Regions from separate parts of the Burkholderia torrens genome, predicted to be linked through region 2. Evidence: predicted binding sites of a transcription regulator. Region 2 holds the regulator's gene; the other holds the start of a gene.
What was found. Region 2 encodes FliA, which starts transcription of late flagellar genes. Its sites were predicted from a motif close to CTAAAGTTTNNNNNNNNNNNGCCGNTA; they were not measured.

Region 1: the regulator FliA is predicted to act here: its motif matches at 1,735-1,761, upstream of flgK (flagellar hook-associated protein FlgK).

The regions. Positions count from the first base shown of each region.
Region 1 is NZ_OZ480211.1:3,344,879-3,350,222, reverse strand. Features, by position in the region: gene flgJ (flagellar assembly peptidoglycan hydrolase FlgJ) at 1-623, shown strand, start outside; gene AC5LXX_RS15535 (flagellar brake protein) at 867-1,622, shown strand; gene flgK (flagellar hook-associated protein FlgK) at 1,818-3,800, shown strand; gene flgL (flagellar hook-associated protein FlgL) at 3,823-5,064, shown strand.
Region 2 is NZ_OZ480211.1:230,985-236,328, reverse strand. Features, by position in the region: gene ahcY (adenosylhomocysteinase) at 1-1,305, opposite strand, end outside; S-adenosyl-L-homocysteine riboswitch at 1,338-1,463, opposite strand; gene AC5LXX_RS00995 (RNA polymerase sigma factor FliA) at 1,551-2,285, opposite strand; gene AC5LXX_RS00990 (MinD/ParA family ATP-binding protein) at 2,308-3,126, opposite strand; gene flhF (flagellar biosynthesis GTPase FlhF) at 3,119-4,894, opposite strand; gene flhA (flagellar biosynthesis protein FlhA) at 4,891-5,344, opposite strand, start outside.

The DNA.
Region 1 (5,344 bases), 400 kb from region 2:
GCATGGGTGCCGGCGGCCTTGGCACGGCCGGCAACGAAGGCAGCCTCGCCGCGATGAACGCGATGGCGAAGGCCTATGCGAACGCGGCGAACAACGGCGGGCTCGCCGGTGCGCGCGGCTACTCGGCCGGCAGCGCGCTGACGCCGCCGGTCAAGGGCGCGAGCGGCGTGCAGGACGCCGACGCGTTCGTCGACCGGCTCGCCGGCCCCGCGCAGGCGGCCAGTGCGACGACCGGCATCCCGGCACGCTTCATCGTCGGCCAGGCCGCGCTCGAATCGGGCTGGGGCAAGCGCGAGATCCGCGCGTCCGACGGCTCGACCAGCTACAACGTGTTCGGCATCAAGGCGAGCAAGAGCTGGACGGGCCGCACGGTATCGGCGCTGACGACCGAATACGTGAACGGCACGCCGCGCCGCGTGGTCGCGAAGTTCCGCGCGTACGACTCGTACGAGCACGCGATGACCGACTACGCGAACCTGCTGAAGAACAACCCACGCTACTCGGGCGTGCTCAGCGCGAGCCGCAGCGTCGAAGGCTTCGCGCACGGGATGCAGAAGGCCGGCTACGCGACCGACCCGAATTACGCGAAAAAGCTGATCTCGATCATGCAGCAGATCGGCTGACGGCCAGCGCCCGCTTCGCTGAAAGCTGGCGCCCGCCGCCATCCGTTTCCCCCCTCAGGACCGCGCCCGGCAGCCCGCCGCGCGCGGTTTCAACGTTTGCGCGAAAAAATTCGCCAATTCGATCTAAACTTTCGGTCAGCACTGCCGCTAAGTGTGAGAGACCTGCGACCGGGCCTGTGATCTGGCCCGGTTTTACTGCGCACCGGTTGCCCGGGCGCCCATGACAAGAAAGACCGGCTAGCCATGAATATCGAAACGTCGACGGACCCCAGCCTGGATGCAGGCCACTCCGGGCCCGACTATGCCCGCCGCAATCCGCTGGAAATCGGCGTGCAGCTGCGCAACCTCGTGAATCGCGGCGATTTCCTGACCGTCCAGTATCCGGGCGGCCAGCTCGTCACGCGCCTGCTCGAGGTCGATGTCGGCGCGCGGACGTTCACGTTCGACTGGGGTGCGCTGTCCGAGCAGAACGCCGGCATCCTCGGCGCGTCGCACTGCACGTTCGCGGCCTCGCCGGAGGGCGTGCGCGTCGAATTCACCACGGGTACGCCGCGCGAGACGCGCTACGAGGGGCTGCCCGCGTTCGTCGCCGATTTCCCCGACGTGCTGGTCTGCATCCAGCGCCGTGAATATTTCCGCGTCGACGCGCCGATCGTCGATCCATTCCTGTGCCGCGGCAAGCTGCCGGACGGCGAGAGCTTCCTGTTCGAGGTGCACAACCTGTCGCTCGGCGGCGTGGGGCTGCGCACGGCCGACGAACGCGTCGAGGCGCTCGAGGTCGGCACGCTGCTGCCGGACGTCGAGCTCGAGCTGACCGGTCACGGCAAGCTGTCGCTCGACCTGCAGCTCGTGTCGCAGCGCTCGACGCAGATGCCGAACGGGTCGCGGCGCTACCAGCTCGGCTTCCGCTACATGTCGCTGCCGGGCAGCGCGGAAAACACGCTGCAGCGGCTGATCACGCAACTCGAAATGAAGCGCCGCTCGCTCGCGCGGGCCTGACGCGCCCGCGGCCGCCGGCCTGGCCCGGCGCGCCTCGCGACCCTCCGCCGGCGCCACCTGCCGGACGCCTCGGCCCGCGCCGCGCATTCGCGCGTCGCGCGTGCATTTTTTCCTCAATTTTTCCCATCGGCGGCCGTTATACCGGGAGTCACGCAACCCGGCGGCCGCAGCGCGGCCGGCTCATCAGGATCGCGCATGTCCAACACACTCATGAACCTCGGCGTCAGCGGCCTGAATGCCGCGCTCTGGGGCCTCACGACGACCGGCAACAACATCAGCAACGCCGCGACGCCCGGCTATTCGGTCGAGCGGCCGGTCTATGCCGAAACGAGCGGCCAGTACACGGGCAGCGGTTACATGCCGCAAGGCGTGAGCACCGTCACCGTGCAGCGCCAGTACAGCCAGTACCTGAGCGACCAGCTGAACACCGCGCAGACGCAGGGCGGCGCGCTGTCGACGTGGTACACGCTCGTCGCGCAGCTGAACAACTACATCGGCAGCCCGACGGCGGGGATCTCGACCGGGATCACGAGCTACTTCACCGGGCTGCAGAACGTCGCGAACAACGCGTCCGACCCGTCGGTGCGTCAGACCGCGATCAGCAACGCGCAGACGCTGGCCAACCAGATCAACGCGGCCGGCCAGCAGTACGACGCGCTGCGCCAGAGCGTGAACACGCAGCTCACCAGCACCGTATCGCAGATCAACACGTACACCACGCAGATCGCACAGCTGAACCAGCAGATCGCGGCGGCGAGCAGCCAGGGGCAGCCGCCGAACCAGCTGATGGACCAGCGCGACCTCGCGGTGTCGAACCTGTCGGGCCTCGCCGGCATCCAGGTCGTGCGCAACGACAGCGGCTACAGCGTGTTCATGTCGGGCGGCCAGCCGCTCGTCGTCGCCGACAAGAGCTACCAGCTCGCGGCCGTCACGTCGCCGTCGGATCCGAGCGAGCTGACCGTCGTGTCGCAGGGGATCGCCGGCGCGAACCCGCAGGGGCCGAACCAGGCGCTGCCCGATTCGTCGCTGTCGGGCGGCACGCTCGGCGGCCTGCTCGCGTTCCGCAGCCAGACGCTCGACCCCGCGCAGGCCCAGCTCGGCGCGATCGCGACCAGCTTCGCCGCGCAGGTCAACGCGCAGAACGCGCTCGGCATCGACCTGTCGGGCAACAAGGGCGGCAACCTGTTCACGACGCCGTCGCCGACCGTGTACTCGAACCAGGGCAACACCGGCAACGCGTCGCTGTCCGTGTCGTTCGCGAACGCGTCGCAGCCGACGACGGGCGACTACACGCTGTCCTACGACGGCGCCAACTACACGCTGACCGACCGTGCGAGCGGTGCGGTGGTCGACCAGAAGGCGGGGCCGATGCCGGTCTCGCTCGGCGGGCTGAATTTCTCGACCCCGTCCGGCTCGATGAGCGCCGGCGACAAGTTCACCGTGCTGCCGACGCGCGGCGTGCTGAACGGCTTCGGCCTCGCGACGACGAGCGCGTCGGCGATCGCGGCCGCGTCGCCGGCCGTCACGTCGGCGGCGGGCACCAACACCGGCACGGGCAAGATCACGCTGGCCGGCGTGAGCGCGGGCTACCAGGTGCCGACGACCAAGCTGACCTACGACGCGACGGCGAAGACGCTGACGGGCTTCCCGGTCGGCACCACGGTGACGGTCGGCACCACGCCGCCGACGTCGGTCACGATCGGCAGCCCGACGGACACCGTCCCGTACGACCCGGCGGCCGGCGCGACGATGACGATGTCGGGGACGGCCGCGGGCGCGCTCAACGGCGTGAGCGTCACGCTGTCCGGCGCACCGGCGACCGGCGACTCGTTCACGATCGGGCCGTACGCGGGCGGCACCAGCGACGGCTCCAACGCGCTCGCGCTGTCGAAGCTGGTCAACGCGAAGGCGCTCGGCAACGGCACGGCGACGCTCACGGGCGCGTACGCGAGCTACGTGAACGGCATCGGCAACACGACGACCCAGCTGAAATCGTCGAGCGCCGCGCAGACCGGGCTGGTCGGCCAGATCACCCAGGCGCAGCAGTCGGTGTCGGGCGTGAACCAGAACGAGGAAGCGGCCAACCTGATGCAGTACCAGCAGCTTTACCAGGCGAACGCGAAGGTGATCCAGACGGCGGCGACGCTGTTCCAGACCGTGCTCGGCCTGTTCAACTGACCGGATTCGAGGGATAGAGGCGATGCGGATTTCCAGCACCCAGTTCTTCCAGCTGAACGTTTCACAAATGAACGACCAGCAGGCCCAGCTCGCGCAGCTGTATCAGCAGATCTCGAGCGGCGTAAGCCTGCAGACGGCGGCCGACAACCCGGCCGGCGCGGCGCAGGCCGTGCAGCTGTCGATGACGTCGGCGACGCTGTCGCAGTACGCGACCAACCAGAACGCGGCGCTCGCGTCGCTGCAGGCCGAGGATCAGACGCTGCAGAGCGTCAGCGGCGTGCTGACGAGCGCGCAGACGCTGCTCGTGCGCGCCGGCGACGGTTCGCTGTCCGACAGCGACCGCTCGGCGCTCGCGACGCAGCTGCAGGGCTACCGCGACCAGTTGATGACGCTCGGGAACACCAACGACGGCGCGGGCAACTACCTGTTCGCCGGCACGAAGAATTCGGCGGCGCCGTTTTCGACGACGGCGAACGGCAGCGTCACCTATGTCGGCGACACGGGGACGCGCGAGGTGCAGATCGCCGATTCGAGCACCGTGTCGCAGGGCGACACGGGCGCGGCCGTCTTCATGTCGGTGCCGACGATCGGCAGCTCGCCGGTGCCGTCGGCCGGCGCGGGCAACACGGGCACCGGCACGATCGGCGCGGTCACGGTGACGAATCCTTCGATCGCGACGAACGGCCATCAGTATTCGATCACGTTCGGCGGCACGGCCGCGGCGCCGACCTACACGGTGACCGACAACTCGGCCAGCCCGCCGACCACCACGCCGGCGCAGGCCTATTCGGCGGGCTCGGCGATCTCGCTCGGCGGCGGGATGACGGTAGCCGTGTCGGGCACGCCGGCCGCCGGCGACACGTTCGCGGTCTCGCCCGCGCCGCAGGCGAGCGGCGGTTCCGACGTGTTCTCGACGCTCGACGCGATGATTTCGGCGCTGAAGACGCCCGTGACGGCCAATGCGGTGGCGGGCGCGGCGCTGAAAAACGCGCTGACGACGGGTTCGACCAAGCTCGGCAACACGATGCGCAACGTCACGACGATCCAGGCATCGGTCGGCGGCCGCGAGCAGGAAGTCAAGGCGATGCAGGCCGTCAACCAGACGGCGGCGCTGCAGACGAACAGCAACCTGTCGGACCTGACCAGCACCAACATGGTCACGACGATCAGCCAGTACCTGCAGGTGCAGAACGCGCTGACCGGCGCGCAGAAGGCCTACGTGCAACTGCAGAACATGTCGCTGTTCCAGTACATCAATCCTTGATGCACGGCGCGCCGGCAGCGATGTGAGCGCACGCTTGCGTCACCGCCGGCGCGATCCGCTGCCCGCGTGCCCTGCGCGGGCGGCCGTTGCACCGGGCCGCGCGGCCGCGCACCGGTGCGCTTGTCCGGCAAGCCGCGTCGCACGCCGGCCAGCCGGCGATTCCGCCCCGCATGTCAGCCCGCATGTCAGCCTGCTTGCCAGCCCCATTTCCGCTCCGTAAACTCGCGCCAGATTCCAGACCGGCGCATCCTTGGCAGCCGGCGACCGACAGGAGCCCTTT
Region 2 (5,344 bases):
CGCGACCTTTTCATCGAGATGCTTCGGCAGCACGTACACCTTGTTCTCGTACTCGTTGCCGCGCACGAACAGCTCGATCTGCGCGAGCGTCTGGTTCGCGAACGAGTTCGACATCACGAACGACGGGTGGCCGGTCGCGCAGCCGAGGTTCACGAGGCGGCCTTCCGCCAGCAGGATCACGCGCTTGCCGTCCGGGAAGATGATGTGGTCGACCTGCGGCTTGATGTTTTCCCACTGGTACTGGCGCGTCGACGCAACGTCGATTTCCGAATCGAAGTGGCCGATGTTGCAGACGATCGCGTTGTGGCGCATCGCCTTCATGTGATCGTGGTTGATCACGTGGTAGTTGCCGGTGGCCGTCACGAAGATGTCGGCCTTGTCGGCCGCGTATTCCATCGTCACGACGCGGTAGCCTTCCATCGCCGCCTGCAGTGCGCAGATCGGATCGATTTCGGTGACCCACACGGTCGCGCCAAGGCCGCGCAGCGACTGCGCGCAGCCCTTGCCCACGTCGCCGTAGCCCGCGACGACCGCGACCTTGCCCGCAATCATCACGTCGGTCGCGCGCTTGATGCCGTCGACCAGCGATTCACGGCAGCCGTACAGGTTGTCGAACTTCGACTTCGTGACCGAATCGTTCACGTTGAACGCCGGGAACGGCAGGCGGCCGTCCTTTTCCATCTGGTACAGGCGGTGCACGCCGGTCGTGGTTTCTTCGGTCACGCCCTTGATGTGCGCGAGGCGCTTCGAGTACCAGGTCGCGTCGATGTCGAGGTGCGCAGCGATCGACTTGTACAGCGCGACTTCTTCCTCGTTGGTCGGCTTCGCGATCACCGAACGGTCCTTCTCGGCCTTCGCGCCGAGGATCAGCAGCAGCGTCGCATCGCCGCCGTCGTCCAGGATCATGTTCGCGAATTCGCCGTTCGGCCATTCGAAGATGCGGTGCGAGAATTCCCAGTACTCGTCGAGCGACTCGCCCTTGAACGCGAACACCGGCGTACCGGCTTCGACGATCGCGGCCGCCGCGTGGTCCTGCGTCGAGAAGATGTTGCACGACGCCCAGCGGACGTCCGCGCCGAGCGCCTTCAGCGTCTCGATCAGCACGCCCGTCTGGATCGTCATGTGCAGCGAACCGGCAATGCGCGCGCCCTTCAGCGGCTGCTGTGCCTTGTATTCGTCGCGGATCTGCACGAGGCCCGGCATTTCGGTCTCGGCGATGTTGAGTTCCTTGCGGCCCCAGCCGGCCAGCGCCATGTCGGCGACGACGTAATCGTGGGAAGCCTTGGAATCGATAATGGCGTTCATCACGCCCTCCTTTCTAAAAAGTTTCTAGATTGGTGACGTGAGCGCCGTTCAGGAAGCGGGGCCGGCGCGACGGTCGCGAAATGCGTGCCGCACGGCTGCTTGGTGAAGCCTTCCGAGCCTGGCGGACAAGGATGTCCGTCGCAACGCTCCTCGGAAAACGGAGGGGATTGTAGCAAATCGGCGCGCAGAATGCGCGAGCACGATACCCGCGCGCGGCGTCGGCGCGCGTGGCCGCCCTGAAAGGGTCAGGACTCCGCGCCGACCCAGGCCTGTTCGCGCAGCCGCGCGCGCAGGCGCGCGACGGCCTGGCTGTGCAGCTGGCACACGCGCGACTCGCTCACCTCGAGCACCGCACCGATCTCGCGCAGATTCAGACCCCGTTCGTAGTAAAGCGACATCAGCAGCTTCTCGCGCTCCGGCAGCCGCTCGATCGCCTCGACGAGCGCCTCGCGCAGGTGCTCGTCGAGCAGCGCGGACAGCGGATCGGCGTGATCGACGCGATAGCGGTCGAGAAACGGCTCGTCGTCGGCCGCGCGGTCGAAATCCTCGTAGTAGATGAGCTGGCTGCCGTGCAGGTCCTGCAGCATCCCCTGGTATTCGTCGAGCGGCATCTTCAGGTGCTCGGCGATCTCGGTCTCGCTCGCCGAGCGGCCGAGATGCTGCTCGACCTGGTGCACCGCGTGCTCGACCTCGCGCGACGTCTTGCGCATGCTGCGCGGCAGCCAGTCGTTGCTGCGCAGCTCGTCGAGCATCGCGCCGCGGATGCGCTGCGTCGCGTAGGTCTCGAACTGCGCGCCCTGGTCTTCCTTGTAGCGGCCGGCCGCGTCCATCAGGCCGATCATGCCGGCCTGGATCAGGTCGTCGAGGTCGACGCTCGCCGGCATCTTCGCGACGAGCTGCAGCCCGAGGCGGCGCACCAGCGGCGCATATTGCGCGAGCACGTCGGCCTGGGACATCTTTCCTTGAGCGTTGTACATCATGGCTCTCTCCTTGCGGTGGCGCTCACGCGGCGTGTGCCGCGCCCGCCTCGTACGACGGCTTGCCGCCCGCGTGGACCGCGCGCCCCGCGCCCGAACGCGGGCGCATCGGCCAGTACAGCAGGTCGGCGGCAATCTGCCGGTAATCGCGCGCGGCCGGCGACGACGGGAACGCGTCGACCACCGCATGCGTCAGTTCGCGCGCATGCTCGACGAGCGGATCGGCGCTCACGCAGCCCGCGTCGGCGATCGACACGGTCAGGTAGCGGCTCGCGACGCCCGCGAGGTTGTCGAACGCCGTCTTCGCGTCCGCGTGGCTGCCGACGTGATTGGTCAGCACGCGGAACTGCGCGAACGCGTGCGCGAAATGCAGCCGCTTCATGCACGCGTACGCCTCGGTGATCGCCTGCGCGGCGACGCGCGTGACGACCAGCACGTCGTGCGCCTCGCGTGCGAGCGCCGAGAACGCGCCGTCGGCGCCGAGCTGCGTGTCGACCAGCACGATGTCGGCCGGGCCGTCGATGAAATCGCTCAGCTGCGCGTCGCCGTAGCCGGCGCGCGCGAGCCGCGCGGCCGCGCACAGGCCGAAGCCGGCGGCCACCCGCGTGCGTTCGCCGTCGCGCAGCCACGCGCCCGCCAGCGTCGCGCTGGCCGAATGCACGTCGGCGCGTTCGTCGACGACGAGCACGTCCTTGCCGAGCGACGCAAGCGCCGTGGCCAGGTTCACGACGGTGGACGTGCAGCCGACACCCGCCGGCCCGCCCGTCACCGCGACGATGCGCGACGCGCGTCCGGCCAGCAGGCGCCGCAGCCCTTCGGCCTGGTCGATGATCCGTTTATCCAAATCGCACCTCGTGCAGCTCGGCGGTGGAACGTGCGGTCAGTGCGGAAAGCAGCGTCGGCATGTCCTCGTCTTGCGGCACGAAGGGGGAACCGTCGCGCGGCACACAGAACGCGCTCTTCAGCAGGAATTTGGTCGAGGCGACGTACAGGTTCTCCGGCACCTTCTGGCCGGTCGACACGTAGTGGACCGGCAGCTTGTAGCGGATCACCGTGTCGAGCACGCCGCCGAGGTGGGTCGCCTCGTCGAGCTTCGTGAGGATGCAGCCGGCCAGGTCAGGGTGCTCGCCCGCGCTGCGGTATGCCTGCACGACTTCGTTGAGCGTGTCGCCGTGGCTCGTCGCGTTGAGCAGCAGCAGGCGCTGCACCGGCGCGTTCGCGCCGTGCAGCATCGCGATCTGGTCGGACACCGCGCGGTCGCGCTGGCTCATGCCGATCGTGTCGATCAGCACGATGTGCTTGTTGCGCAGCTCGGACAGCGCGAGCGCGAGATCGCCCGCATCCTTCACCGCGTGCACCGGCACGCCGAGGATCTTGCCGAAGATGCGCAGCTGCTCGTGGCCGCCGATCCGGTAGCTGTCGGTGGTCAGCAGCGCGACCTTGCTCGCGCCGAAGCGCATCACGCAGCGCGCGGCCAGCTTCGCGGTGGTCGTCGTCTTGCCGACGCCCGTCGGCCCCATCAGCGCGAACACGCCGCCGCGCTCCATCAGCGCATCCTCGCTGTCGAGCACCGGCAGGTTCGACGCGAGCACCGACTGCGCCCATTCGGCAGCCTGTTCGATGGTCTGCGCGCCGTCGCCGGACGGCAGGTTGTCGACCAGCATCCGCACGAGCTGCGCGGAGAAGCCGGCCGCGAACAGGTGCTTCGTCAGCGCGCCGTGCACGGCGCTGCGACGCTGGCGGTCATGCCACTTCAGACTGTCGAACTGCTCTTCCATCATGCCGCGCAGTTCGCCGAGTTCCTGCATCACCGTGTCGTTGACGATCCGCTCGATGCGCGACTTCACCGCATCGGCCACCGCAGCGGCCGCGTCGGCGGACAGGCGCGTGCGCTCGGCCGTCTTCGCCGCGTACGCGGCGCTCGTGTCGGGCGCGCGGGTCGCGGCGGCCGGCATCCGGCGTTCGGCGTCGCGCACGATGTCGCGCGCCCAGTCGGGCGGCGTCGCGCGCGCGGCGGCCTGCGGCGTGGGCGCGCTTGCGGGCGGCACGGCCGGCGCCTGCGCGCGTGCGATCAGCGCGTCGCGCTGCTGCGTCAGGCGCTTCGCGTGCTCGACCAGCCACGGTGCGGGTTCCGATGCGCCGGCGGCCGGCGTATCGGCGGCGGGCATACCGGCGGTGGGCATACCGGCAGCGGGTGCGGTGATCGACGGCGAGTCCGCAACCGGCGCATCCGCGTCGATCGCCGGCGCGTACGCGTGCGCGTCGTCCGCATCGGCACTCGCGCCGAACACGGACGAGAACACGTCCGGCAGCCCGCCTTCGCCGGCGGCGTAAGGATTGACGGACGGCCGCACCGATGCGGCGCCGGGGCGCGACACGATGCCGGGCACGGCGGCGGCCGGCACGGATTCCGGCATGCGCGGCGTGGCGAGACGCGGGCGGGCGGCGGGCGGCGTCACCGCGGCCAGGTCCGAATCGGCGAGTGCAACGATTTCGACGCTGCCGTCATCGAGCGTGCGGTTCGACAGCACGACCGCGTCGGCGCCGAGCGCCTCGCGCACGAGACGAAGTGCGTCGCGGCTCGTTGCGCCGGTGAATTTGCGAATGTTCAAGCGGAACCCCCGATGACGTTAACGACTTTGATCGTGCGTGTGTCCGGCACTTCGGCATACGACAGCACTTTCAATTGCGGCAGGCTGCGGCGCAGGAAACGCGCGAGCATCGCGCGCAGCGCGTGCTGCACGAGCAGCACGGGCGGCAGCCCGAGATTCTGTTGACGCAGCATCGCTTGCTGCGTGCCGGTCAGAAGGTTGTGCGCGAGGCCGGGTTCGAGGCCCGGGTTCGCGCCGGTGGCGAGCGCCTGCGACAGCACGCGCTCCAGATTCGCGTCGAGGCCCATCACCTGCATCTCGCCGGCGCCCGGATACCACTGCTGCGTGATCGCGCGGCCGAGCGAGAGCCGCACCGCGGCGGTGATCTCGTACGCGTCGCCGCGGCCCGCGTGTTCGGACACGGCCTCGAGGATCGTGCGCATGTCGCGGATCGGCACGCCTTCCTCGAGC